DNA from 3 places in the Oceanobacillus sp. CF4.6 genome. Region 1 is predicted to be linked to each of the others. Evidence: riboswitches for the same ligand, from Rfam matches in the RefSeq annotation. Region 1 holds a riboswitch; each other region holds the start of a gene.

Region 1 (10,139 bases):
CGTAAACAAGGAAAAAAGGACCTGAAATAAACCTGGTCCTTCCTCCCATCTGTATTATAAACCGCATTTTAGCTGTGCTCCACAACTCGTACACGTATTACAACCACCAATATCCTCGACATTTCCCTCTCGACATACAGGGCAGGTGTCGCCGACTTCAGAGCCGATAGTTACTTTTGTTTTTCCTAATTCTTGAATCGTGTCCATTAAAACAACTTTAGGTTTCTCTGCGTCTGCAAACAACTCTGTTTGCTCACCAACTGTATTTTCTTCGGCTTTCAGTGTCAATACTTGTGAGTCACGACTACCATCCACATACACAGTGCCGCCTTTTGCTCCACCGTTGTATAGTCTTTGGTATACACTTTCGACTTGATCTACCGTATACCCTTTAGGCGCATTCACTGTCTTGGAGATCGAACTATCAACCCAACGTTGGATAACACATTGCGTATCTGCGTGGGCTTCTGGTGCCAACTCCATTGCAGTTACAAACCATTCCGGCAAGTTGTCTGGGTGTGCATTTGGATTTCTGTCCAGATATTCCTGAACAATATCTGCTTTTACTTCGATAAATTTACCAAGTCGTCCACTTCGGAAATAGGAAAAAGAGAAATATGGTTCCAAACCTGTACTCACACCAACCATTGTTCCAGTGCTTCCAGTAGGAGCTACTGTCAACAGATGCGAATTTCGAATTCCATAACTCAATACATCCTGTCTAATATCTTCTGGCATCTTTTTCATAAAGCCTGTGTTAATAAACGCTTCTCGTAATGCTTTCGTTTCCTCTTCATTAGTACCAACAAGGAATGGAAAACTCCCTTTTTCTTTGGCAATTTCAATAGAGGTACGATAAGCAGTCGTTGCAATGGTTTCAAACACTTGATCTACCAGATTATTTCCCTCTTCAGTTCCATAAGTTGTTTCACAGTAGATTAATAAATCATGCATACCCATCACGCCAAGGCCAACGCGACGTTCACCGAGAGCTTGTTTTTTATTTTCCTCCAGAAAGTATGGAGTAGCATCAATAACATTATCCTGCATCCTTACACCAGTTTGTACGGTTTGTTTTAATTTTTCAAAGTTTACTTTCTTTGTATCTTTATCAGCCATTTCAGCTAGGTTTACAGCAGCTAAATTACAGACTGAATAAGGTGCGAGAGGTTGTTCGCCACACGGATTTGTTGCTACCACTTGATCTCCATACGCTTTTGCATTTGTCATATCATTTGCATTGTCGATATAGAAAATGCCGGGTTCTGCTGAGTATGTCGCACATACATTAATCAAATTCCATAATTCTTTTGCTTTTATGCGACGATAAACTCGAACACCATAGCCCATTTCTTCCCATTTACGTACATCGCCTACATCATGCCATTTTTCATTGTAAGCATCCATTTCCTCTTTTGTGTAATTTTCTACATCTGGGAAGCGAAGCTCGTAAACTTCATCATTTTCAACTGCTTCCATAAATTCTTTTGTAATACAAACAGAGATATTTGCACCGGTCAAAAATTCAGAGTTGTGAACAGAGTATGTTCCACCGATTCGCAGTTTTTCGTCTGCTTCACGGATAGCAGCTTCAGTGAAACCTCCCAGTCCAGCAATTGCTTTATAATTTACGACACTTTGGTATAAATCAAATTCTGTTTCTGTTAAAGGTGTAAATTTTAATTTCTCTTCTGCCAACCGTTTGATTTGTTCATCTTCACTATTTTCGATTAGATAGCGAAGTATCCTGGAATTTTGCATCTTTGAAATAATAAATTCGATAATATCAGGATGCGAATCGACTAACATAATCATTTGTGCCAATTATTGTTGCGTTGACTCGTTAAATCAACTCTCTAAGTTACCCTAGAGTTCAGACCATATCTTACACATTACATATGTGTCCTCGCACTTCGAAATCACTTGATTTCTACTCTACTCACTTCCGTCACTTGACGTGCTTTCGATGGTCGTTGAACCTTCTCCTTTTAAGGAGCTTGGCTGCTGATTGTCTTTGTCCACCTATTGTTTTTCAGCATTTCCGCTTACCGTTTCCAGTTTCGTTTTAGCCAATAGGTCATATATGGCGCTTTCCACAGTTTGAAAATTATTCAAAATATCATCTTCCCAAAACCGTAATATAACGTAACCGTTTTTCTCGGCTATCTCATTTTTTATAAGGTCAGTTTCTTGTCTTTTTACTTGCCAATCTTGAGGAATAGGAAAAAATTTAGGATTTGCATGCCAGTAATCACCATCACACTCAACAATCACATTGTAATCTAATAACAAAAAGTCGTATTGTCTTTGTTTAAGGATAAAAGAATATCTATATTTTATATCGTTATGGATTAAAAAACGTTCCATTATCTTCTCGATATTCGTTTTCCTGAAGTTTTGAGACTGCATTTGTTTTAAAGTTGAATTTCGTATTTTTTCGATCGTTTCCTGACTATATATACCTGTTTTCCCGCTATTCCATGAAGGTGTTTTATTTACTCTTCTAGTTTTAGCAGTCTTAGTAATAATGTTGTTAAAATGTTCCCTTTTTTTCTCAGGACTCATCGATTTGTGCCATTGTTTAAACTTAGTAGACTTGACTGATTTTGCACATTCCTTCGAACAAGTTTTAGTTTTTCGGTTTCTAGCTAAAAAACTATTCCCACATAAAATACATGTTAATGGGCCCTTTTTCGAACCACAAAACTTACTACAGTATTTATTCGGGACGCCTCTTGTAAGGTTAACTAAGTTAGTACAGGTATCACGAGAACATTTCAATTCATCTTCAGTATAATAGAATTTGACCAAATAACTGTTCAGTGTGTGTCCATGCACTTTTAAATGAGAAGTAAAACGACCTTGTTTATTATGAGATATTTGGTATCCGCAAATCTTACATGCATGCGGATTTTTAGCGTCATATGATTTCATAAATAGAGCACCCCATTTTTAACTATCAAAGGTGTTTATTCATTGTTGAAATCTAAAGAGTTTCCAGCAATTCACGAGGTTTATTTATAGACGAGGCACACTTGTTTACCACGTCTTGATCCACCCTGTTCCACTAGATGAGTAAGTTTTGCAATATCATCCAGCCATGAGACCGAACCGGAAGATTTTCCGTTCACTCCTCTTGCCAATGCATTTCTAGGACGTAGAGTTGATCCATTTGTTCCAACGCCGCCTCCGCGGGACATTATTTCCATTACCTGCTTGCGGTGATCGGAAATGCCTTCACGTGAGTCTTTAACATAGGGCATAACATAACAGTTGAAATAAGTTACATCCGTATCTGCTCCTGCTCCGTACAAAACTCTTCCTGCAGGAATAAAATTCAAATCGACAAGTTCTTTGTTGAATTCTTCAAACCACTTTTTTTTTCTTTCATCAGTCTGTTCCACACTGGAAAGTCCGGTTGCATTACGTTTTGCAATTTGTTCATAAAAAACTTCCAACGGTTTTTCAATAACATCGAGCGAACGTTTCACAATTCCGGTTTCGGATTCCTTTTCATCATCCAGCACCGAGATGAACTCGGGATCGACTTGTACATCTGCCTTATTTTGGTTCCAGTCAATGGATACAATGATGCCTAGCCCTCTCGCAGGGAATTTAGGATCTGCTTTTACTGTCAGGACTACAAAGTCGCCTATTTTTAATGTTTTCTTTTCTGTATCCTTGAATGCATATCGATCAAGCATCACCAAGCGTGAAACACCTTTATGCGTTAGATTCATATCCTCTGTTATGGGATGTACCGGCGGGAAAAGCTTTATATCCTCATTCAGTGCCTCCACATTCAGCCTATTTTGAGGTTTTACAACAATCGACATTCAATCTCTCCTTTTGTATATATCTACCTTTTAAATTTATACTAGTTATACAATACCACATTCAAATAAAATAAAACAATATATGGTATATGTTTTTTTGTAAAGTACTATATATTGTATGTGGAACGAATGATTTCTCATTTGTCAACAGCTAAAAATCTATGATTCCGTGAGAATGCTAGAGATATTTAGAGAGAAGTAGAGATTTTAACGTGGAATCTCACATTTTTGTTAGTTGCATTACTGGATTTATTTCGATATTAACCGACAATTGTAGTCATTTCCAATTTTAATTGTAAATAAGTATAAATAAAGGAGAAAAACTTTGAAATATAACCAAACTAACCATATAATAGAGGATGTACATTTTTGGACAGACGGGGGAAGTAAAATGGAGTTTTTAATTATTGCCGTAGTTGTTTTACTTGCGGTAGGAATTTTCCGCTATTATAGACAACGAAATTACACAAAGGTGCTAACCGAGGATCAGTTCCGGGAAGGTTACCGAAAAGCGCAACTTATAGATGTGAGAGAACCCCAGGAATTCGACCGGGGGCACATCCTTGGAGCAAGAAACATTCCTGTTAGCCAAATGAAACAGCGTTTAGTGGAGATGCGCAAGGATAAACCTGTATATCTTTATTGCCAAGGTAGTTCTCGTTCTGCTAGAGCTGCACAATTACTGCATAAAAAAGGTTACAAGGATATTTACCAGCTAAAAGGCGGTTTTAAAAAATGGACTGGTAAAATAAAATCGAAAAACTAATTGTAAAAGCCCAGGATTACTATTCCTGGGCTTTTTCTTGGTATTATTTTTTATATCTGAGAATAGGTTTTCTTGCTGCTGTTGTTTCATCCATTCGTTTAACAATTGTATTGTGAGGTGCTTCCTGAACAATTTCAGGATTGTCTTTCACCTCTTCAGCGATTGCAAGCATGGTATCGATAAAACCATCCAAAGTCTCCTTTGATTCCGTTTCAGTTGGTTCGACCATTAGTCCTTCCTCAACATTTAATGGGAAATAAATTGTTGGTGGATGGTAGTTGAAATCCAACAGACGTTTAGCAATATCAAGTGTTCGTACTCCTAATTTTTTCTGTCTGCTTCCAGATAATACAAATTCATGTTTGCAATGCTGTGGATACGGTAATTCATATTCTTTCTCCAATTTACGCATCATGTAATTAGCATTCAGTACTGCATATTCGCTTACCTTTTTTAGCCCTTCAGCACCCATTGTACGAATGTACGTATAAGCTCGTAAATTGATTCCGAAATTACCATAGTATGGTTTTACTCTGCCAATGGATTGTGGTCTGTCATCTTCAAAAATAAATTCATTGTCTATTTTTGTAATTACTGGTTTAGGTAGGAACGGTTCAAGTTCTTTGGATACTCCAACAGGGCCTGATCCAGGTCCACCACCACCATGGGGTCCAGTAAATGTTTTATGGAGATTGAGATGCACAGCGTCAAAGCCCATATCTCCAGGGCGGGTATAGCCCATGATTGCATTCAGGTTCGCTCCATCATAGTAGAGTTTACCGCCTGCTCCATGTACAATTTCAGCCATTTCGAGTATTTCTGTTTCAAACAATCCAAGTGTATTTGGATTTGTAAGCATAAGCGCTGCTGTATCGTTATCAACGACCCGTTTTAGGTCTTCCAAATCGACTATTCCTTGTTCATTTGATTTCACGGTTACAGCATCAAAACCAGCTACCGCAGCCGATGCAGGATTGGTACCGTGGGCAGAGTCAGGAACAATAACCTTCGTTCGATTAAAGTCTCCATTTGCTTCATGGTAGGCCCGAATCATCATAAGTGCAGTCCATTCCCCATGTGCTCCTGCGGCTGATTGCAAGGAAACTTCATGCATGCCAGTAATCTCTTTTAGTGAGGTTTGCAGATCATAAAGCATTTCCATTGCACCTTGAACCGTTTTCGGGTCCTGATAAGGATGTATATGACTGAAACCTTCCAATCTCGCAACATCTTCATTCATTTTCGGGTTATACTTCATCGTACACGAACCAAGTGGATAAAATCCGGAATCAACGCCGTAGTTTCTATTAGAAAGTCCTGTATAGTGGCGCATGATTTCCAGTTCGCTTACTTCCGGTAATTCAGGTGGAGTCTGACGAATATATACTTCTTCCAATTCAGATTCCAAATCGAATTCAGTGACATTCCACTCTGGAAAGCTGTAGCTTGTTCTTCCTTCTTTACTGCGTTCAAAAATTAATGGAAAATCCTGATTAGCCATTGATATCCCCCATTTCTTTTACAAATGCATCAATTTCTTCTTTGGTGCGAATTTCAGTTACCGCTACTAACATATAACCTTTTAATTCGGGATAATCCCGTTCCAGGTCATACCCGCCAATAATACCCTTTTCAAATAACTTCTTATTAATTTCAGAGACCGAATCAGAAAGTTTCACTACAAATTCATTGAAAAATGGACTTTCAAATACGACTTCAAGATTCGCTTCTTTAAGGCTGGATTTCGCATACCTTGCTTTTTGCATATTTAAGGTTGCCATCTTTTTTAATCCGTGTTTCCCGATAGAACTCATTGCAACAGAACTTGCAAGTGCATTTAAGGCCTGATTGGAGCAAATATTTGAAGTGGCTTTATCACGACGAATGTGCTGCTCCCTAGCTTGCAATGTTAAAACAAATCCTCTGACGCCGTCTTCATCTTTTGTTTGACCAACAAGGCGACCAGGTACTTTACGCATTAACTTTTCAGTAGTAGCAAAGTATCCACAGTGAGGACCACCGAATTGCGCCGGGATACCGAATACTTGTGTATCACCTACAACGATATCTGCACCAAATTCACCGGGAGGAGTAAGGTATCCAAGTGCCAATGGATTACTTGAAACAATAAACATTGTCTTCTTTTGCTGATTGATTAGTTCTTCCACTTTTTGTAGTGGTTCAATTTGACCAAAAAAGTTAGGGTATTGAATAACAACACCTGCAATTGTTTCATCCAATTCCTGTTCCAAATGATCAAGATCAGTTAAACCGTCATTTAATCCAATTTCCACTATCTCCACATTTTGACCTCTTGCATATGTTTCAATTACCGCACGTGATTCTGGGTGAACCGCTTTGGATACAAGTACTTTTTTTCTTTTCGTTTGGGCGGCACTTAAATTAACTGCTTCTGCCAGTGATGTTCCACCATCATACATGGAGGAATTGGCTACAGGCATACCGGTTAATTCGGATACCATCGTCTGAAATTCAAAAATTGCCTGGAGTTCCCCTTGAGAGACTTCTGGCTGATATGGTGTATAAGCAGTATAAAATTCAGAGCGTGAAATAACATGATCCACGACAGATGGAATAAAATGGTCATATACTCCTGCACCTAGGAAGGAAGTATACTCGCTTAAATTTGCATTTTTATTTGCCATCGCAGTAAGTTCTTTTTTTAACTCATATTCATTTGCTGGTTTCTTCAGATTTAATTCCCCTTGAAAACGTACGCTGTTTGGAATGTCTGAGAAAAGTTCATCCGTTGACTCAATACCAATTGTATCAAGCATCTCCTGTTTGTCGGTTTCAGTCATAGGTAAATAACGAAATTCCATTACTAGTTCCCCCTCTATTTATCTCGTTTGTAAAATGGTGTTTTTACAATTCGAGCTTTAAGTGTGCGTTTTCTTACCTGTACCTCCAATTCAGTACCTTCTGTTGCAAATTGTGAATCGATCAATACGAGTCCAAGATTTTTATTCAGTGTAGGTGATTGGGTCCCTGAAGTGACAAATCCAATTTCCACGTTATCTTTCCAAACAGGGTAACCATGACGCGGTATTCCTTTATCAATCATTTCGATTCCTACCAATTTTCTTGTTGTCCCATTCCTAACTTGTTCTTTTAATACATTTTTACCAATAAAATCTGCTTCTTTATTCACTTTTACTGCAAATGTCAAACCAGCTTCAACAGGTGTAATATCTTTTGATAATTCTTGACCATACAGGGCGAGTGTTGCTTCAAAACGAAGTGTATCTCTGGCGCCAAGTCCTATTGGTTCAATACCTGTATTATTACCTGCATCCATAATCAGATTCCACAATGCGGGTCCTTTCGATTTCTCAATATAAATTTCAAATCCGTCTTCCCCTGTGTATCCTGTGCGAGAAACAATTGCAGGCTGCTTCAGACCTGTAAATAAAACATGATCCATAAATCTAAAAAATTTAATTTCACTTAAATCTGTTTCCGTAACTTTTTGCAGTATTTTTTCCGATTCTGGCCCTTGCAGTGCCAATTGAACGTAATCATCTGATATGTTTGTAATGGAAAGCTCATCGCTATTGTATTGATTGTTTTGTACAAGCCATTCATAATCCTTCTCTGTGTTTGCTGCATTTACAACAAGCAAATAATCGTCAACTGCAAGCATATAAATAATCAGATCATCAACCGTTCCTCCATTTTCATAACACATGATCGTGTACTGTGCACGAGAGGGAACTAATTTTGCAACATCATTGGTTACTAAATGTTGCAGAAATTCCAAGCTTTTCTGTCCCTGAACAGAGATTTCACCCATATGGGATACATCGAAAAGCCCCGCTTTTGTTCGAGTTGCCTCATGTTCCTTTTTAATGCTGGAAAATTGTACAGGCAGATCCCATCCTCCAAAGTCAATCGTCTTTGCCCCATGTTTTTCATATTCAGGAAATAAAGGTGTACGTTTCAATTCACTCATCCCAACACGCTCCTGTTCTTTAGTTAAAAAAATGCACAAAAATAGAGATCTCTTCCAAACTGAAGAAATCTCTGTCCTTAAACCAGAAAGTTGCATACCTGCACTTAAACAATAGCCAATCCGTACAGATACTTGCTTCGTGGGTGGTTTACATACTGTAAACACTCTCCAGAGTTGCGTCCTACAAGAGTCTTTTTGCCTGAGAGATTCGCTCTTAACTTGCTCCTTCGGCGTTACTAATCGTAAGCTCTCCCCTTGTAATCATTCGCTGATGAAAAATCCATATTTGGTTATACTATGTACAGTAACAAGAAAATCTATTTCTTTTTGAATTATATCATAATTGGAAACAAAATTGTAGTAAAATCCAAATTTTATTAATAGGAAGTGGAATTATTATATGGATTCTATTCACATTGAGAAAGAATTAACCTTTATAGATCGACTAGAGTCAGTCATTGAGAAAGATGAGCAAATTTCCAGTTGGGAACTTTTTTCAATGGCTTACCAAGCTGAACTAACGACAATTGCCCCATCGTTTAACGGGTTGCGTTCGCTTGCGTATCTTCCACATATGGAGTTTCTAGATCATCAAATCGAAGTAGCACAACAAGCAATTGAAAGGATGAATGGCAGGGCAATATTGGCCGACGAGGTCGGTTTAGGCAAAACCATCGAAGCAGGACTCATTTTAAAAGAATACATGATTCGAGGCTTAGTACGTAATGCCCTTATTCTGGTTCCGGCTTCCCTTGTCAATCAGTGGGTAAATGAATTGAATGAAAAATTTTATATTCCAGCAGTAGCATATCGAAAGAACTACAGTTGGAAGGATAATTCAGTAATTGTTTCTTCGTTGGATACTGCAAAACGTCCTCCGAATCAGGGTGAGATTCTCGAGATGGAATATGACTTCATTCTTATTGATGAGGCGCATAAGCTGAAAAATCATAAAACGAAAAACTATCAATTTGCCCGTGCATTAAAAAAGAAATATTGTTTACTATTAACCGCAACCCCCGTGCAAAATCGTCTGATTGAAATATTTAATTTGATTACAATTCTAAAACCTGGACATTTGGGAAGCTATGAATCGTTTATTAATAAATTTGGAAAAGACCGAAGTAAGCTCGAACAAGATCCATATTTAAAGCAGTTGATTCAAAAGGTTATGATCAGGAATACAAGAAAAGCAACCAATCTTAATGAATCGAAACGCAAAATTGAAACAATCTGGCTTGATTTCCCCGAGGCAAGTCGCGATGTGTACGACCACTTGGTTAATATTTCTTTAGGATTCTCGACTTTTTCAAAAATAACTTATTTAAGAGAGATCTGTTCTTCGCGCGAAGCATGCTATATGTCATTAAGTAAAATCGCGGAACAGAAAAACAATGAAAATGTAATAAAGCCTTTATTATCCAAGATCGAGCAGCTTCCACATCACATAAAAGCAGATAAGATTGTAGAATTGATTAAATCATTAGATGGTGAGAAGGTCATTGTATTTACGGAATATCGAGCGACCCAATTTTATTTGCAATGGTATCTGCAACAGCATGGT
Region 2 (10,139 bases), on a different contig from region 1:
AGTCCAAAGAATAGACGTTTTGAGGGTTCATTTGACGGTGACACAGTCGCTTCCACATAGTGAACCTCTCCACATGTAGTACGTTCCAGTAACTGAAGCAACATTCTCGTTGCCAATCCATTTCCTCTCTCAGACTCATGAACAGCTACCTGCCAAATAAATAATGTATCTGTTTTTTCTGGATGAATGAATCCAGATATGAAACCGACAACCTTTTGCGTCTCTTTACTAATAACTACAATCGATGTATCCGCAAAAATTTCGCACCACATCAAATAGCTATAAGACGAATTTAGATCCAGATTGCCAATATGTTTAACAAGTTCGTATACCGGAGCCCCGTCATCTTTAGTTGGCTTGCGGAAAAGATATTCCGTTTTACTTATATTCAACTTTTCTGCTACTTCCGAAATATTGATGATGTCACCTCCTAATTTGTTTTTTTCGTATAATCAATTACCTTTAATAGCCTATAAGGAATACTTCATTTCGTCAAAATGAATTAAGCTTGATATAGCGTGTTTAATCGTGACTACTCGTGCTTAAGTGGAAATAGATGCCATTGTCTATAGAATGCTACCAAATAGTAAGGTATAATCCAAAATTTAAAAAATTTAGTAAAGTAAAACATAGTTAAACCCCTGATATAAAGCGATTTTCCAGTTTTTTCAGAAATAAGATATTGTTAGGGAATCTAACATTAATTTCTATGATAAAAAATTGTATAACAGCTTGCTAAATGCCTACTTATCAGCTGATTGCTAGAAATTTTACCAGAAAATAATAGTTTCATTTATTTTTTATGTAAATCTGTCATGTTAACTAAAATTCCATGTTTCTGTCACAAGCCAACCTTAAAATGTCATATAGTATCAGGAATATTTTTTAGTTTATTTTAGGAGGAAGAGATATGTATCCGTATTATCCGAATTACCGGTATCATCCACAACATCATTATTCAGCAACCCCTTCTGTGCATCCTGATTACGACTATAATAATGGATATCCACCCTACCCGTATGATCGTCAACAATCCATTAGAGGTCAGGCTACTTGGACAGATGGTGGACAAGTAACAAAATGTGAAATTCCTTGGTCAGATGATGAATTTATGACAGCTGCAGTTGGTGATACTTCACCTTACCAGTGCGGAGATACGCTGAAAATTAGAAATGTTTCTGCACCTGTTGGGAGAGAAATTATTGTTAAAGTAGTTGATCAAGTGGAAGGCTACCCGCCTAACCGAATCAACTTGCATCGAAGAGCTTTTCAAGCACTTGGCGTAAGTCCAAATGTTGGTGTTATTAATATTGAAATCATTCCCTCACCGGAGTTAGAGTTGGAAAAGTGGGGAAAATGTTTATTAGGAGTGACACAAACGGCATATCCGGAATATGATATTACAGACTACAGATCATCAGGAAAATCGATACTCTCTTCTACACAAACAAAAGAAACGTATGAATTTATCTTGCAATCTCCCCAGGAAACAATTAGAGTACAAGGAAATGTAATCTACAATCCTAATACCGACCGCATCATTTCTTTCGATATAAAAGAACTCTATTAAAGGTGAAAGGAGCCTGGAAATAATTATCCATGCTCCTTTGTTTTGTGTTCCACATTCTAGACAGATGCATCTCCCAATATTGCTTCCTTTCCTAACACTATTCTTTGTCAAGATTCGTCATGATTCGCCAAACTTTACACCCAAAAAGGCCTCCATCTGGAAGCCCAATTTTGTCTGCTATTAATTTTCCAATACAAGTGAAAGACTATCTACAAAAATACCGAAAGCACCATCATCATCTGTTGCTATAATAATTTGTGCTCCTTTTGTTTCATCTGGTGCTTTGTCAGTTAATAATTGATGGAAATTCCAGTCACCTTCTCCGTTCACCGGCTGCGTGAACCTTTCTACTGAAAAACTTTGTGCTGTGCCAATAGGATTTCCATTAGAATTAAGAAATTGAACACTTACTTCTGTTCTTGAATTATTTGGGTTGTCAATACTTGTATTAGGAGATGCTAAAGCAACGTTTAGACGATAAACTTTATCTTCACAAACGCCTGGTTTAATCTTTTGCGTAATGCTTGAACCTGGGCTCAAATTAGCTAGATACGCACCTTCATGTGGGTTAAAACCCTGTGGAACAATAGGATCGAATGTTTCCACCTGTGCAGTACCATTAACCATATATCCTGTAAAATCTCCTGTTTCAAAACTACCATTCGTTACAAGTTGAGTACGAACACATTTTTTCTCTTTCTTTCCTTTTTTCTCTTTATCTGTTTTACAATCACTTGCATGATTGATTACATAGACAGTGGAATTACCACTATTTTTAATTTTATTAGCATCCTCAATTTTTGCTTTACCTACATCCGTAATGATATCTAAGTCACTTTGAGATTGTTCTGAATCCTGTTTTGTTTTTTGAGTTTGCTCCTGCTTCTGTTCTTGTTCTTGTTCTTGTTCTTGTTCTTGTTCTTGTTCTTGTTCTTGTTCTTGGTTTTGTTGTTGAAGTTGAAGCTGAATATCTTTTAAGATAGATAATGTTGTGTTTAGACTATCTTCCAATTTTATTTTATTTTCCAGTTTATTTTTAATAAGAATTTCTAGTAGAGATGACATAATTCTCCTCCCTTCTTTACTAAATTCTTGAGGCACACGAAAAGCTGATTAGTAGGTTACCAACCACAGCAACAATCATGACGACGGTCACGGTCACGGTCACGGTCACGGTCGTCTCTTACAAATACATCGTCTGCAAGAATAGTCACTTCATCTGCATTGATTACTAATCTTCTGTTACGATGATCATCACATCTTCTTCGATCATCATCAAATCGATTTCTGCGTCTTCTATCATCATCACGTCTACGTCTGTCATCCACATCTATAACGTTTACTTTGTCTGTGCGAATAAGAACTTCATCTACATCGAACCTATCATCATCTCGACGGTTTCGTCTGCTTTGATATACTGACATTTAATTTCCCTCCCTTCTTGCCTTTACTACACCATATGTTAGTAAAAATACAATGAATAGACAGAAGCATCTACTTTCTATAAATGTGCTCTTTCATCTCCTTCGAACGCACAATAAAAAATAGATTGATATAACAGGGAAAATAACAAAAAAAAGACAATTCGAGTTAATCAGGTCGAATTGTCTTAGCTTTATATATTGTATAGCCAATTATAGGTATATTCTTATACGTATTTCGTTTAGTCAATTTTAATATCCAAGATATCATGCAGGTTAATTTTGGTCCGTTCATCATTATCAATTTTTATAAAACCTTGCCTTGTATCGATCTTAAATAGCTTCCCGTTCCTAATTTTAAAATCGTGTTCAGCATAATATGTAATCTCTGCTGTTAAATTATTGTGAATTGCCAAATGCAATTTCATATTTATTTCTTCGAGCTGCTGCTCATCCAGAATAGGCTTTTCTTTATATTCCTTCTGTTCCCACATATCCTTTAGAAGTTGAATATGCTCAGGCAGCATCATAGCAGTCCATTTTATACTTCCGCGATCATTCATTTTAAGCCCCTACCCTTCTTTTCACCGGACCACATGAAAGGATATTGTCTAATCGAAACGATCGCACTTTTTTTCGGTAATAACAATAGGCCAGAACCGAATTATCGTGAATACTTTTTATTCGTATAAATCGTTGTGTCACCGTATTTTCCTGGTCTATGTAGAAAATAACTATCTTCTCTTTATTCTCCATCGAACGTATAAGCAACCCTTTCATGCTGAACCCTCCGTTTAGGAACAATTGTTCTGAACACCTGTTCTTATTTTATCATAAAAGAGAGTTATGTACACAGTGAAAATTTGCTAATTCTTATTCACTTTCCTCATCTTCATCCATGTCAACATCTTCAAGTTCAAGCCAGGAAAGCATTTCACCTACAACCGTATTAATTTTTTCATCAACCATTTTTGTAACATATTTTTTTTTAGCGCGCTTTATGTTCGTAAAAACTTCCTCACTAAAGTCAATAATTTGTGTATCACTTTCAAGATTATTAAACAGCTCCAAAATTTCATCCAGTGCCTTATCGAATCGTTTACTTTCCAATTCCGTTGCTTTCATCATTTATCACCCGTTCTTAATATATCCAGAAACTTATTAAACATATGTAAAAGGATCTAAATTAAATAATCACTCATAATAATAGAATAAAAAACAGGCCTCAATCAGAGACCTGTTTATATGGACCAATTACATTTCATCGTCTTCTTCATCGTCAGTATCCGTTTCGGTATCTGATTCAGGGTCTGTTTCTGTTTCTGTTTCTGTCTCGGTATCTTCATCCATATCTGTTTCTGTTTCCGTATTTGTATCTGCTTCGCCATTTGTATCCGTTTCGGTATCTGTTTCTGTTTCTACTTCAGTTTCTGTACCGCCATCCGTTCCATCACTTGGTTCTTCTACTGGTGTTTCTACTGGATCTTCTACATCAACGTCACCGCCATCACCACCGCAAGCCGCTAGAACTACTGATGCAAATAACATTGGCGCTACCCATTTAATACCTTTTTTCATACTATCAATCCTTTCTAGTTGGTTGTACGATACCTATTTCCTAAATGAGCAGTTATAAAACCTTTTTTTATTCTACTTGATCACGGCTCTTTTCTAGAAGATTATTGTCTTTATCTAACAATCTATATACTGCTTGGTTTATAAAGCAACAAACAAAAGAGCCTTGATGATTAAAAGAAAGAAAAATACCAGTCGCACACTATTAATAAATAGCGGGAGACTGGCACAGGCATTTTATTCTCTTTTATAAAGATTTATATCACACGGATGGTAATCATGCCTTCAATCTGTTTAATTTCTTCCTCTAAGCCAGGAATAACATCCCCATTTACTTCATTGTCAATATCAATCATTGTGTATGCATAATCTCCACGGCTTCTATTAATCATATCAGCAATGTTCAAATTATGGTGGGAGAACGCTGAACTGATTTGACCAACCATGTTTGGAACATTACGATGGAAGGCTGCCACACGGCTCTTTCCTGTATATGGGATCGAAGCATTAGGGAAATTCACTGAGTTTTTAATATTTCCCGTTTCAAGATATTCCTTTACTTGTCGGGTAGCCATAATTGCACAGTTCTCTTCTGATTCTCTTGTAGAAGCACCAAGATGTGGAACTGGTACGGCATTTTTCATATTCAATATGTTTTCGTTAGGAAAATCCGTAATATATTTACCTACTTTTCCACTTTCAAGTGCTTCGGCCATATCTGTTTCATTCGCAAGCCCACCTCTGGAGAAGTTTAAAATATGTACTCCAGGTTTCATTAGATTAAATGCTTTTTCATTAAACATTTCACTTGTATCGTCCGTCAAAGGAACGTGTACTGTAATATAATCAGCTTCTGCAAATAATTGTTCCATCGTCATCGCTCGCTCCACGTTACGAGAAAGCTCCCAAGCTGTATTGATGGAGATGAATGGGTCAAAGCCAATAACATCCATATCCAAGTCCAATGCATCGTTTGCTACAAGTGCACCAACCGCCCCCAGACCAATAACCCCTAATTTCTTTCCTTTAATTTCATTACCGACGAACTGTTTTTTCCCTGCTTCAACAAGACTTGGAACTTGATCACCTTTACCTTGTAGCGTTTTTGCCCATTCAATTCCAGCAAATAAATTACGTGATGAAGCCATTAATGTGGTTAGTACGATTTCTTTTACAGCATTTGCATTGGCTCCTGGCGTGTTGAAAACAACAATTCCGTCTTCCGTACACTTGTCGACCGGAATATTATTAACACCTGCTCCAGCGCGTGCAATTGCCTTCAAATTAGTGTCGAATTCCATCGAATGCATATTAAAACTACGAACAACAATTGCGTCCGGATGTTCAGATTCATTATCAATTGCATAATCACCGTTTTTGAAAACATTTAGCCCGTTGTCTGCGATATTATTCAATGTCTTTATTGTTTTAACTTTATCTAATGTTAGTGTGCTCATTTTCTCTCCTCTTTCTGTTCGTAGTTAGTTTCAAAATCGTTCATAAATGTAACCAATGCTTGAACTCCCTCTATTGGCATTGCATTATAAATGCTAGCACGCATACCTCCAACAGAACGATGCCCTTTTAACGTCTCAAGTCCCTTAGATTGTGCTTCCTTTATAAAGGCAGCATCCAATTCAGTAGAATCGGAAACAAAGGGAATGTTCATTAGCGAACGACTATCCTTACGCACCGGTGATTTAAATATAGAAGATTCTTCAAGCGCATGATATAGCATTTGTGCTTTCTTTCGGTTAATTTTTTCCATTTCCTTTAAACCACCGAGATTTTTTAGCCACTCAAAAACAAGCTTGGCCATATATATCCCGTATGTGGGTGGTGTATTATACAATGAACCACTCTCACTATGTGTTTTATAATCAAGCATAGCCGGGCAATTTTCCGGTGCGCGACCAATTAAATCTTCCCGAATAATAACAACAGTCAATCCAGCAGGGCCGATGTTCTTCTGTGCTCCTGCATAAATTAAACCAAATTTCGATACATCGATTTCTTCAGATAAAATATTGGATGACATATCCGCTACAAGTGGAACGTCCCCTGTATCTGGAATCTTTGAATAAGCAGTTCCTTCTATTGTATTATTTGTTGTAATATGCACATAATCTGCTTCTGGATCAATCATACTCTGGTCAACAGCAGGTATATATGTAAAGTTATCATTCTCTGATGAGGCGATGACACGAATAGTTCCAAATTTCTTAGCTTCTTTGATTGCTTTCTTTGACCATGATCCGGTATTAACGTAGTCTGCTTTTCCACTTTTACCAAGCAGGTTCATTGGGACAGTTGCAAATTGCTGTGAAGCTCCTCCTTGAATAAAAAGCACTTTATACCCTTCAGGAATAGCCATTAATTCTCTCAGCAGTTTTTCAGCTTCTGTTATAATATCCGTAAATAGTCCGGAACGATGACTTAATTCCATTACAGACATACCTGAATTTCTATAATTGACTACTTCTTCTTGAGCTTTTTCCAATACTTGCAGCGGGAGCATAGATGGACCTGCTGAAAAATTATATACTCGTTTCATGTTAACACCTCATCCTTATTATTCTTTCACCAAGAGATATAAAAAAAAGAGACTGGTCTCCCCAATCTCATTAAACATCAAATAACATAAAAGTAAGTGTTATTCTTCTGTCCTTTTGCCTGAGATCTTGAACCCTTCGGCGTTGCAATTATTCTTGCATCCTCTCCAGAAGCTGCTCCTGTTATAGTCTGACCCACAACAATCATAGCTTTTTAAACTATTCAATTATATAAGAATGTCATCGCCTCCTAATAGCACAAAGAGGTAAGGGGAAATTCTCCCCTTACCTCTGCCCAGGCGAACGACATTTCGATATCATATGCTCCCTCGCGGTTATCCGCGTTTCGCCAGTTGCATATGACCTTTAATTTGTTATAATCCTATCAAATTTTCCACTAAATTACAACCTATAAAATGAATTTCCTCCTAATCAGTCAAAATTTCTATTATGTATTTTAAAGTAGATCAATTATAAACACTATATAACAATAAATTTAATTTGCTTCTATGACAGCACGATTAGCCCTATTTACTTCATTGTGAATATCTTCCATAGTTTATTAGGTTACAAAAGTGTTTTCTTATGAATATCAAAAAGGACGTTATGGTATAGAAATATCATAGGAAGCCTCATTTTTAGTAAACGGATTAGCAATCAATTGAGGATATGTTTAAACAGCAGAAGTTTTCAGGTTAAAAAAGCGGATTAGTATGATTATTCATTATGAAAAGAGAAAGAATGGCAACAATAAGGTGTAATATTTCTTTGTATATGGGAGACGAAAATTATGTCATTACAGTTGCTTGAAATTTATGCCCCTAAGAACTTTTTAAATATAGAAGAAATAAAGGATCATTTTTCTGTTATTTCCTATTGGAACTCTGAGGAAGAGAAAGAAAAGTATTTAACACGGATTCTATTAGAGACCAATGATGTAGAACAAATGCTTGATTATTTGGAAAGGTTGCCTGGTGGTGAAGACGTTTATCAAGTTATGTTGCTGCCGGTACAAACATATCTACCTAGAAAAAAAGAGAAAGAAGAGGATGAAAAAAAGGACTTGCAGCGAGCAAGTCGGCACGAATTATATACGACAGTTCAAGGGTCAAGCCGTATAAGTGTCAGTTATATTTTGTTTATTATTTTCTCCGCTATCGTTGCTACGGTTGGCATTATAAAAAGCAGTCCAGCAATCGTCATCGGTGCTATGGTAATTGCCCCACTTATTGGTCCCGTAACAGCTATTTCATTTGCTTCCGTTCTCGGTGATTTTAAATTAATACGTCAGTCCATTATTACATCTCTAGTTGGAATAGGAATTCCAATAGTAATTGCCGCTATATTTAGTTTTTCCTTCGATCCACCCGTTTACAGCGATGAATTCCTTTCACGGACAGACATTCAAATTATTGATGTGATTGCAGCGCTCGTATCTGGTGCTGCAGGCGCACTTTCTTTTGTCAAAAGAAATACAGGCGCTCTTGTAGGTGTTATGGTTTCAGTAGCCTTGCTCCCGCCTGCTGTTGTATTCGGTATGATTCTCGGAACTGGAAATTGGGCTGCAGCTCTTGTCCCGTTTATTCTATTAATGGTCAACGTTTACTCGATACTTTTATCGGCTGTAATTGTTTTTTGGTTAAGTGGTATTAAACCAAACAATTGGCAGGATCTGCAAAAGGCGAATATATCCCGGAAACGTTCTCTCCTATTTATATTAACGATCACGGTCATACTTATAACAGCAATTCTTTTTATCAATTTTGTCTGATACAGGGGACTAGGGACAGGTTCATCATCGCTGTTTTACCGACTAACTAAAGACAAGGACCACCTTGTCCCTAATCAAGTTCTTGATATGCTGTTTGATATTTCCCACCAGCAGCAACTTCAGAATGGTACAATGCCTTAAGGGCGAAGCTTTTCTCTAAATCGTGTTCCTCCATCAATTGTTTTAATCGCTTTTGTAATTCCTCATTGTTGCTAACCAATTTTTTCATTTGAGATTTCGTGTACTTCATCGATTCTAACTCCCTTCCATATAAAATATGTTAAGCTAGTCAATATCACTCGCATACGATTACTTCACGAGTAAATAAACCTGATATGTCTTTTTTAGCTACTGCTCGGTCCGTAATCATAAATCCAGCTGCCTTTAGAACTTCATCAATCGGCTCAACCGTTACTACGACTAATTTATTTGCAAATCTCCGAGCACTTTGGAGCATTTCCAGTTGCTCTTCATCTGAGATAACCGAACATAAATTATAAGGCAAATCAATAATTGCGACATCATAGTGCTCCGTGACATCCCGAATATCTGCTAAGTTTACTTCTCCCTCAAGACCAAAATATTCGATGTTTTCTCTTACGCCATTGATGATTAGACGATTTCGGTCACTTCCTACGATATCAATCCCCATGGAAAGGGCTTCAACTAGTACTGTCCCAATTCCACAACAGGGATCAATTGCTTTGATGTCGTGTGGAATTGGAATAGCAATATTTGCAACCGCCCTTGCCACACGTGTATTGAGCGCAGTCGAATATTCATGCGGCTTCTTCTGATGTTGAAACCAGACAGGCTCACTTTTCGCATAGTCGCCGAATACCCATCTCCCGTTCACGTTCGTTACGCCAAAAAGTCGATCGGCATGATGTAAATCCGCTTCCCCATAAACATGCATTCCGATTTCTTTCTCAACCATACGCCGTCTCTTGTAGCCTTCCTTCTCCTCTTTTACAAGGCCACTATTTTTCACATAATTCACTTTGAATGTTGCCCCGTCTAAATCCAACGTTTCTGCTTGCTTGAGAAGATCCTGAAAGTTCTCCTCTTCAAAAATCACACGGATTCTTTCTTTCATAAATGGGCTTCTGGAAGGATCAACTTCCACAAAACTTTCCAGTACTTTATTGTCCGTATCCTTTCCAAAAAAGGCGCGCATTTCCAGAGCACATAAAGAGCGTTCTTCCTCTGGGTAGGAGTACATATATACATAGGTTGATACATCTTGATTC
Region 3 (10,139 bases), on a different contig from region 1:
TTGTAATATTTGCAGCTAAAATAATTTTTTTCTAGAAGAATATACTATAAAAAATAGGGTTATCTTTTACAGGTGAGTTTCATCTTATATTAGTTAAACGATTGAATAAAATTTCCAACTTTAATCGGTTTAAGCGTTCCTTTAAATCGATTGCAACATTCATTCGTTTCTGTAATTTTGATTTTACCAGAATTCACAGAATATATCCATAAAAGTATAAATTAATTTTGACCATATCAACCCTAATTTTATTGGATGGGCTGAGCTATTGAGATATTAATCAGTATTTAGAAGATAAAAGATTTAGATAAGATCATCAAGTATCTTGGCCATGTTTGAAGGAGCTTTACCTCATATGTTCGGCTTGCGGAAAGATTGTTCGGTGTTATCAGCAAGGAACTGGGTTTCCTTTTTCGGCTCCCTGTATTATGAGGGGGATATCGTTGTCAGTGTCATTTCAGTTATAGATTCTATTACACGAACGAACCCATATGATACATAAATTGAAACTTATTTACTGGCGCGACTGTTTCAAACTTTTTACTGAATGCTGTAACTGGAGCACTCATTGTTGCGAATACGTATGTCCAAGTGTCAAGAGAATATAGTTCCTTCCAATCTGGGATATTATCAGTTGGCTATTTAATTGCTGTATTATCGATGATTCGTGTCGGTGAAAATATTGCAACGAAGTGGTCCAAGAAGGCCAATGATCTTAGCAAGTCTTTTAGTGGTGGTTGGAATAATGTTAATGACCTTTACAAACTTACCAAACTCGATTTATTCCATTGTTGTTTTTATTAGTTTTACAGTGAGTTATCGTTTATCTGATGAACTGGAATTGTCTGGGGATACGTTTTAACAGTTGTTAATTATATAGAAGGGAGATTTTTAGAATTAGGGAAGGTATGAATTTAACGATGTTTTGGTTACCATAAAGGTCTGCGCATCGTATGGGATTGGACTTTACGCGACACCATCCACAGATACAGTAGTAGCCAATGTTCCGGCAGCGAAGGCAGGAGAGGCGGCAGGTATCTATAAGATGTCTAGTACACTTGGCGGTTCATTCGGCTTAGCAATACCTGTTACTGTCTATAGTGCAGTCGAAAAGACTGGAAATATGGGAGCGGCCGCAAGTATAGGGTTGCTGGCAAATGCTGTTTTTGCTAGACTAGCTTTACTAGCTATAGTAACTATAATTCCAAAAGATAGTGTAAAGAAATCATTAGAATCAGGTATTAACGAACCATTGGAAGATAGGGAGAGTTTGCTCCTCAAAGTTGCAAAAAAAATAAACTAAGAGTTGACAATAATCTGATTTGATAATATTATAAAATGAGTAAAATATTTGTGAATAAATATTGTGGGAGAGAGTCAGGATCTGCTTAGCATTGATAGAGTAAGTACCTAAAAAGGGAGCTAATTAGGTTGATTTCCCCGAATAATTGTAAGCGCTTTTAATCAGGAGCCTAACTTGGCTGTAAAGGTCCTAAAAAGAAGGATTCCAGATATTACAGAAATTATGAGAAAGGATGGAAAGTCAGTAAACATCTGGATCCGATTTACTAAACTATTGTTCTGAAAATGACTAAAATTCAATATGAGCGGATGAATGTTGTGGGAGAGTGCTAGGAAAGAGCCACCGAAGGAGCAAGTTCCAAAAATACCCTTGGAACCAATCTCTCAGGTAGATAAAACCACAACAGGACGCACCTCTGGAGAGCGCATACCATATGCCACCAAAGGGGAAGACTCTTTAATAAAGAGTTAAACTCTCAGGTAAAAAGGACAGAGAAGGGATGAGAACGTTAGATACCCTTTTCTGTCCTTTTTTGTGTGCAAAATTTTACATAGCTTTTGCCATGGAAAAGATGTTTCGTGCTACGAAAAGAGGTATACGTGTTTCTCAGTAAGCTATATTTTTAATTTATGTTGAGTTTTAGCCGAAGAATTGCACGTAATTTAAAGGAGGAGTAAAAAATGGGTTTACAGCAAAATGATTCAACTATTTTTAAAGCCATTGAGAAAGAGCAACAGCGCCAACACCAAACACTAGAGTTGATTGCCTCGGAAAACTTTGTTAGTGAAGATGTATTAGAAGCAATGGGAAGCGTGATGACAAATAAATACGCAGAAGGTTATCCAGGAAAGCGTTATTATGGCGGATGCGAGTTTGTCGATGTAGCAGAAAAAACAGCTATTGATCGACTAACGAAGCTATTTGGAGCCAAATATGCCAACGTACAGCCACATTCAGGTGCACAAGCAAACTTAGCGGTTTTTTACGCGTTGCTTCAGCCTGGTGATAAGGTAATGGGCATGGACCTTTCCCATGGGGGACATTTAACGCATGGTAGTCCTGTCAGCATTTCCGGTAAATGGTTTGACATCGTGTCCTATGGAGTAAGAGAAGATACACAATTGATTGACTACGATGAGCTGGAAGCTATTGCCAAAAAAGAGAAGCCAAAATTGATTATTGCAGGGGCAAGTGCCTATCCAAGAACCATTGACTTTGAACGATTCAGAAAAATTGCAGACCAAGTTGGCGCGAAATTCATGGTGGATATGGCTCATATTGCTGGACTTGTTGCAGCTGGTGTTCATCCATCCCCAATTCCTTATGCAGATATAGTGACAAGTACGACACATAAAACATTAAGAGGTCCACGTGGCGGTGTTATTTTAACCAATGATGAAGAGCTGGCCAAAGCGGTAAATAAAGCCATTTTTCCAGGAATTCAGGGAGGGCCGTTGATGCATATCATTGCAGCTAAAGCGGTGGCATTCAATGAAGCTTTGCAGCCGAGTTTTAAGGAATATGCAGAGCAAATCATTACGAATGCTAAAGCCCTTGGCGAAGTTTTAAAGGAAGAAGGCGCAACACTTGTGTCTGGAGGGACCGATAATCACATTGTCCTTTTAGATGTACGTTCATGGAACTTAACAGGTAAGGAAGCAGAGAAGCTATTAGAAGAAGCGGGACTCACCGTTAATAAAAACACCATTCCATATGACCCTGAAAGCCCGTTTGTTACAAGCGGAATCCGCATTGGAACAGCGGCCTTGACAACAAGGGGCATGAAGCAGGAAGAAATGGTGAAAATCGCAAAAGTAATCGCTTCTGTTCTGAAGAGCAATGGGGATAAAGCTGTCCTTGAAAGAGCAAAAGAAACAACAAAAGAAATTTGCGAAAACTATCCAATATTTCAACAGCCGGTAAATGTATAAGCAGGGAAAAGCTTCCTGGAATTTTAGAGCCATTTTCACAGAAAGTTCAAGTTCGGGAAGAAATCGAAAGTAGGGGTGTAAAAATGAGTACAGAAACAGTGTTGAAGCGAACGCCGCTTTTTGAAGTATATAAAAATGACGGTGCAAAAGTCATCGATTTTGGGGGATGGGAACTTCCGGTACAGTTTTCAAGCATTATAGAAGAGCATGAGGCGGTTCGGCAGGAAGCAGGGCTTTTCGATGTTTCCCATATGGGAGAGGTGCTTGTTGAAGGAAAGGATGCAGAGCGTTTTATCAATTCTCTATTAACAAATGACGTAACAAAGATTGATATTAACCAATGCCAATATACAGCAATGTGTTATCCAGACGGTGGTACCATTGATGATTTGCTAGTTTATAAGTTAGCTGATGAAAAGTATCTACTGGTGGTTAACGCTTCAAATATTGATAAAGATTATGAGTGGTTGGAAGAGCACATGAAAGGAGAGGTAACATTAAAGAATATTTCAAGTGATGTTGCGCTCCTTGCTATCCAAGGACCAAAAGCAGAAAAAATTTTACAAAAGTTAACGGATATCAATTTAAGCGAAATAGCTCCTTTCCGCTTTGCCCAGCATGTCAATCTAGATGGGATTAAAGACGTTCTTGTATCCCGCACAGGTTACACAGGGGAGGATGGCTTCGAACTTTACTTAACACCTGACGAGGCAATAGCACTTTGGGAGAAGCTTTTTCTAGTGGGAAAAGAGGATGGATTAAAACCATGTGGACTTGGTGCGCGAGATACGCTTCGCTTGGAAGCACGTCTTGCCCTATACGGCCAAGAGCTTACAAAAGAAGTCAGCCCGCTTGAAGCTGGAATCGGGTTTGCGGTCAAAACCAACAAAGAGAGTGATTTTACCGGTAAATCAAGTCTTATAAATCAAAAAGAAGAAGGATTAAAGCGGAAATTAGTAGGGGTGGAAGTGACAGGAAAAGGCATTCCACGTCACGGTTATAAAGTGTTTTCAGAGGGTGACGAGGAAATTGGCTTCATTACATCCGGAACCCGATCTCCATCTTTAAAGAAAAATCTGGGCCTTGCCATTATATCAACGGAATACGCGAAAGCGGGAACACCGTTAAAAGTGGAAGTCCGCAAAAAAATGATTGATGCCGTTGTTGTCAAAACACCTTTTTATAAAAGGGGATAAACTAAACGAGACCGTGCATATCAGCTTGTGGAATAACAATGTGAAAGCGTTCTGGCCAATGAGCTGCAGAGTAATAATCTTTTAAGTTTGGGATTTAGTTAACTTATAAATGAAATAGGTAAATCCTCCTTTAAATAGTAGATAAATAGATATGGGAAGGAAGTAAAAACAATGACAAATGCAACAACAAACTTACTGTACAGCAAGGAACATGAATGGATATTACGTTTAGATGGAAATCTAGTCCGGATAGGAATCTCTGATTTTGCTCAAAAGGAGTTGGGAGATATCGTCTTTGTTGAAAATCCGGAAGTAGATGATGAAGTAACTGCAAATGAATTAATGGGAACGGTTGAGTCGGTTAAAGCCGTTTCTGAACTCTACTCTCCTGTATCAGGTGAAGTTGTCCGTATAAACGAAGAGTTAGAAGATGCACCCGAAACAATTAATGAACAACCATATGATGCGGGGTGGTTAGTAGAGGTAGAATTATCTAACCCCGAGGAGCTAGAATCGCTGTTAAATGATGAAGAGTATCAAGCATTTGTGAATGAAGGAGAGGAATAACATGACAAATACTTATCGATATCTACCAGATACGGAGCAAGATCAAAAAGAAATGTTGGAATTTTTAAATGTCTCTTCTGTAGAAGCCTTATTTAAAGACATTCCAACCAGTATTCGGTTGGAAGGGGAGCTGGACATTCCGGAGGCAGACCCGGAACCTGTTCTAATAAAAAAGTTAAACAAACTTTCCGCCCGTAATCTAAATGCGAATGAATATTCAACTTTTCTTGGTGCGGGCACATATGACCATTACATTCCAAGTGTTGTGGATCATATGATTTCACGTTCTGAATTTTATACAGCATATACACCGTATCAACCAGAAATCAGTCAAGGAGAACTGCAAGGCATATTTGAATTCCAAACTATGGTTTGTGAACTCACTGGAATGGATGTAGCCAACTCTTCGATGTATGACGGCTTTACATCCCTAGCGGAAGCGGCTTCTCTTGCTGCAGACTCCAAAAAGCGGTCAAAGGTCCTTGTATCAAGAGGGGTACATCCTGAATCCCGTGCTATTTTAAATACCGTTGCAAAGGGCCAAGGATATACAGTGGAAGAGGTAAGCCTGGATGAGGATGTTACGGATTTAAAACAATTAAAATCACAACTGGATAAAGATACTGCAGCAGTCATTATTCAATATCCAAACTTCTTTGGTACGATTGAAGATCTAGCGGAAATTAAGGAATATGCAAAAGAACAAGGAGCGTTATTTATTGTTAGTGCCAACCCATTAGCATTAGCGCTTTTACAATCGCCTGGTAAGCTGGGTGCCGACATGGTTGTCGGTGATATGCAGCCACTAGGAATACCAATGGCCTTTGGTGGTCCGCACTGCGGATATTTTGCAGTAAATAAAAAGTTTATGCGCAAGATACCTGGCCGGATAGTCGGCGAAACAAATGACGACCAAGGCAATCGCGGATTCGTATTAACATTGCAGGCGCGGGAACAGCATATTCGCCGTGATAAAGCGACATCAAATATATGTTCTAACCAGGCATTGAACGCCCTTGCCTCTTCCATTAGTATGTCAGCACTAGGAAAGCATGGAATCCGTCAAATGGCACAGCAAAATTTTGAAAAAGCGGATTATATGGCAAATCTTCTTCAAAAAAAAGGCTTTACAGTCATCAATAAATCAGCATTCTTTAATGAATTTGTTGTTGAACTTCCACTTCCAGTAAAAGAAGTTAACAAAAAATTACTTGAATCAGGGATTATTGGCGGCTATGACTTAGGGGAAGACTATGGCAATGATAAACAAATGCTTATCGCAGTAACGGAGCAACGGTCAAAAGAAGAGATTGATCAATTTGTAGAATTATTGGAGGCGATTGTAAATGATTGAATATAATGATCTTATTTTTGAAATCAGCCGTCCAGGACGTGCAGGTTACAGCCTTCCGAAGAGTGACGTTAAAAGTGTTGATTTACAGGGAAAATTACCAAAACATTTGATTCGTGACGAGAATGAGGCTGCGGAGCTTCCTGAGGTTTCTGAACTTCAACTCGTTCGCCATTACACAGCACTATCAAATAAAAATCATGGGATAGATAATGGCTTTTATCCTTTAGGGTCTTGTACGATGAAATATAATCCAAAAATAAACGAGGATATCGCACGTCTTCCAGGATTCAGCCGCATTCATCCATATCAGCCAACGGAAACTGCGCAAGGTGCATTGGAACTTCTATATAATTTACAGGAAGAGCTGGCAGTAATCACTGGTATGGACGCCATATCACTGCAACCTTCCGCAGGAGCTCAAGGAGAATGGACCGGGTTAATGATGGTGAAAGCCTATCATGAGAAAAACGGTGAGAACAGGAATAAGGTGCTTGTCCCTGATTCCGCACATGGAACTAATCCTGCAAGTGCCTCCGTTGCTGGGTTTGATGCAACGACGATACCATCTGATGAGAATGGGTTAGTTGATTTGGAGGAATTGAAGAAGCTGGTAAATAGTGACACAGCCGCATTAATGCTGACCAATCCGAATACACTTGGACTTTTTGAAACGGAAATTGAAGAAATTGCGAAAGTTGTTCATGAAGCTGGCGGCCTATTATATTATGATGGTGCGAACGCAAACGCAATCTTAGGTAAAACGACTCCAGGAGCAATGGGATTTGACATCGTGCATTTAAATCTCCATAAAACATTCACTACACCACATGGAGGTGGAGGACCTGGGGCTGGCCCAGTCGGTGTAAAAGAGGATCTTATTCCTTATTTACCAGTACCGCGTATCGAAAAAGATGGTGAAAATTATGTGCTGAATTCTGATTATCCATCATCCATCGGCCGTGTGAAAGGATATCATGGAAACTTTGGTATTCTGGTCCGTGCCTACACGTACATTCGTACAATGGGACCTGATGGATTAAGGCAAGTATCAGAAGGGGCAGTGCTACATGCAAACTACCTCCGCAAGAAACTGGAGGACCATTTTGATTCGCCGTATACACAGCTTTGCAAGCATGAATTTGTATTATCAGGATCCAGACAGAAAAAACTTGGGGTTCGTACGCTTGATATGGCAAAACGTCTGCTTGATTTTGGGTACCATCCGCCAACGATCTACTTCCCATTAAATGTTGAGGAAGGTTTAATGATTGAGCCAACGGAAACAGAATCAAAAGAAACGATGGACGCATTTGCAGATGCAATGATACAAATTGCCAAAGAAGTAGAAGAAGATCCGGAAATGGTTTTAAATGCTCCACACACCACAATTGTTGGCAGATTGGATGAAGTTCAAGCTGCAAGAAAACCAATCGTACGTTATACAAAAGAGAAGGTTGCAGAGAGGGAAAAAGACACCGTTAAAGCTTAAAATAAAATTGCCATTGGTAGGGAGAAAACCCACCAATGGCTTGCGTTCATCTTCGTGGATAGGTACTAGATTACGTGAAAAAGAAGCCACTTGTTTCTTTTTCACGTCATAAAGAAGTACAGGTTCAAGTCTATATGATATGTGATATCCGAATATGGCATAAGGGGGCAGGTCACTTGGTTGTAACATTAACAGAATCAGCGTTAGATAAACTGAAAGCAACAGAAATAAAGGAAGAGAAATATCCTCGGATTGATGCTGATATAGCTGGTGGTTGCGGAATTTCTGTTAAATTCACACTTGTTTTTGATGAGCCACGCAGAAATGATTCAGTGATTGAATATGACGGAATTCAAATTCATATAGACCGTTTTACGAAGCGTTATTTGGATGAAGCAACGCAAATTGATTATGAGGTTGAACAGGGCTTTCTTGTTGGAGAGCGTTTTGCATCAAGTGCATGTGCAATTGAATTAGATTAACAGGTATGGAGACAGCAATTGTACAAGTATTTTTCAGTGAAAAAGGAGGTTTTCTTATGAAAGAAGAATATGATGTTATTATCATTGGCGGTGGGCCAGCAGGATATGTTACAGGTATTCGTGCAACTCAATTAGGCTTAAAAACGGCAATAGTGGAAAAAGAAAAATTGGGTGGAACATGTCTTCATGCTGGTTGTATTCCAAGTAAAGCATTATTAAGAAGTGCAGAGATATATGCGAATACAAAAAATGGAGAAAAATATGGTGTCATTGCCCCAGAAGTTGGACTTGATTTTTCAAAGGTGCAATCCCGGAAAGAAGAAATTGTGACCCGTTTATTTAAAGGTATTCAACATTTAATGAAAAAAGGGAATATCGATGTCTATGAGGGGACAGGAAGTATTACAGAATCAAGAGATGTATCAGTTAAAAGTAGTAATGAAGAAGAGCAGCATATATTACATTCCAAAAATATTATACTTGCTACAGGCTCTCGTCCAAAAACACTCCCAGGCCTGGAAGTAGATGGAGATTATGTTATGACATCAGAAGAAGCTTTGATATTAGAAGCGTTACCAGATTCTATCATCATTGTTGGTGGGGGTGTTATAGGAATAGAATGGGCATCCATGCTTGCTGACTTCGGCTTACAAGTAACCGTGATTGAATATGCCGATCGGATTTTACCGACAGAGGATAAAGATGTTTCAAAGGAAGTACAAAGATTAATGAAGAAAAAAGGGGTTAAGGTTGTAACAGGGGCAAAGGTGCTTCCTGAAACATTAGAGAAGGGTGATGGTGTTTCGATTAAAGCAGCCCATAAAGGCAAAGAAAAGCTATTTTCTGCAGATAAATTATTTGTATCCGTTGGTCGTTTACCAAACACGGAAGGACTTGGCCTTGAAAATACGACGATTGAAATGGACCGCGGTTCTATTCAAGCAAATGAATACTACCAAACAAATGAACGTAATATTTATGCAGTCGGCGATGTAATAGGCGGCTTACAACTTGCTCATGTTGCTTCACATGAAGGTATAGTCGCAATTGAACATATCGCGGGCAGTAATCCTGTACCACTTAATTACACGGTTGTTCCGAGGTGTATATATAGTAGTCCGGAAGTAGCGAGTGTGGGACTTACAGAAGATGAGGCAAAAGAGAAAGGTTATCAAGTGAAAATAGGTAAATTCCCATTTCGTGCAATAGGAAAGGCTCTTGTTTTTGGTGAGTCGGACGGTTTTGTCAAACTAGTTGTTGAAGAAGGATCAAAGAAGCTGTTAGGAGCGCATATGGTAGGTCCACATGTCACCGATATGATTACAGAAGCCGGTTTAGCCCAAGTATTAGGTGCAACATCCATGGATATTGCTCACAACATTCACCCACATCCAACATTAACCGAAGCAGTTGGTGAAGCAGCGTTAGCAGTAGATGGTATGGAAATCCATGCTTAGAATCTATCATTATATATTTAGTATCGTTTCATGAAGCTAAGAATGGAGAATTACAGATAATAGTTTAGGTATGATCAATGATAGTTAAATCAGAAAATATAAGTAGAATTTAAGATGGAGGAAGGGCATTCATATGGAAAGTGTGAACCGTGCAACATTATTAATTACTTGTCCAGAAAAGCCAGGTATCATCTCGACTGTTACTAATTTTTTATCAGAACATAAAGCTAATATTATAGATATTGACCAATATACAACAGATCCGCAAGCTGGTATATTTTTTATGAGGATTGAGTTTAATGTAGGAAACCATACACTTGAAAAACTTGAAGAGGATCTGCACGTGCTAGCGAAGGATTA

The links. A riboswitch is a leader RNA that binds a small molecule or an ion and turns the genes downstream of it on or off. The one in region 1 is predicted to bind glycine.
Region 2: linked by a shared signal. The riboswitch ahead of serC (3-phosphoserine/phosphohydroxythreonine transaminase) and the one ahead of gcvT (glycine cleavage system aminomethyltransferase GcvT) in region 1 are both predicted to bind glycine.
Region 3: linked by a shared signal. The riboswitch ahead of glyA (serine hydroxymethyltransferase) and the one ahead of gcvT (glycine cleavage system aminomethyltransferase GcvT) in region 1 are both predicted to bind glycine.

Annotation. Positions count from the first base shown of each region.
Region 1 is NZ_JBIMEX010000001.1:184,498-194,636, forward strand. It holds partial or broken gene ACHABU_RS01045 (vitamin B12-dependent ribonucleotide reductase) at 55-1,821, opposite strand; gene ACHABU_RS01050 (endonuclease domain-containing protein) at 2,023-2,934, opposite strand; partial or broken gene ACHABU_RS01055 (ribonucleotide reductase N-terminal alpha domain-containing protein) at 3,024-3,836, opposite strand; gene ACHABU_RS01060 (rhodanese-like domain-containing protein) at 4,228-4,602, shown strand; gene gcvPB (aminomethyl-transferring glycine dehydrogenase subunit GcvPB) at 4,646-6,103, opposite strand; gene gcvPA (aminomethyl-transferring glycine dehydrogenase subunit GcvPA) at 6,096-7,445, opposite strand; gene gcvT (glycine cleavage system aminomethyltransferase GcvT) at 7,460-8,575, opposite strand; glycine riboswitch at 8,753-8,840, opposite strand; gene ACHABU_RS01080 (DEAD/DEAH box helicase) at 8,976-10,139, shown strand, end outside.
Region 2 is NZ_JBIMEX010000005.1:151,732-161,870, forward strand. It holds gene ectA (diaminobutyrate acetyltransferase) at 1-392, opposite strand, end outside; gene ACHABU_RS10130 (DUF3889 domain-containing protein) at 911-1,570, shown strand; gene ACHABU_RS10135 (hypothetical protein) at 1,751-2,635, opposite strand; gene ACHABU_RS10140 (hypothetical protein) at 2,692-2,994, opposite strand; gene ACHABU_RS10145 (YolD-like family protein) at 3,234-3,554, opposite strand; gene ACHABU_RS10150 (hypothetical protein) at 3,556-3,771, opposite strand; gene ACHABU_RS10155 (hypothetical protein) at 3,865-4,119, opposite strand; gene ACHABU_RS10160 (hypothetical protein) at 4,246-4,569, opposite strand; gene ACHABU_RS10165 (phosphoglycerate dehydrogenase) at 4,824-6,023, opposite strand; gene serC (3-phosphoserine/phosphohydroxythreonine transaminase) at 6,020-7,120, opposite strand; glycine riboswitch at 7,218-7,299, opposite strand; ZMP/ZTP riboswitch at 7,405-7,485, opposite strand; gene ACHABU_RS10175 (TIGR00341 family protein) at 7,909-8,889, shown strand; gene ACHABU_RS10180 (hypothetical protein) at 8,960-9,139, opposite strand; gene ACHABU_RS10185 (TRM11 family SAM-dependent methyltransferase) at 9,185-10,139, opposite strand, start outside.
Region 3 is NZ_JBIMEX010000006.1:158,693-168,831, forward strand. It holds gene ACHABU_RS11460 (hypothetical protein) at 1,046-1,303, shown strand; glycine riboswitch at 1,612-1,713, shown strand; gene glyA (serine hydroxymethyltransferase) at 1,984-3,234, shown strand; gene gcvT (glycine cleavage system aminomethyltransferase GcvT) at 3,318-4,430, shown strand; gene gcvH (glycine cleavage system protein GcvH) at 4,602-4,997, shown strand; gene gcvPA (aminomethyl-transferring glycine dehydrogenase subunit GcvPA) at 4,999-6,351, shown strand; gene gcvPB (aminomethyl-transferring glycine dehydrogenase subunit GcvPB) at 6,344-7,840, shown strand; gene ACHABU_RS11490 (HesB/IscA family protein) at 8,017-8,322, shown strand; gene lpdA (dihydrolipoyl dehydrogenase) at 8,379-9,779, shown strand; gene purU (formyltetrahydrofolate deformylase) at 9,913-10,139, shown strand, end outside.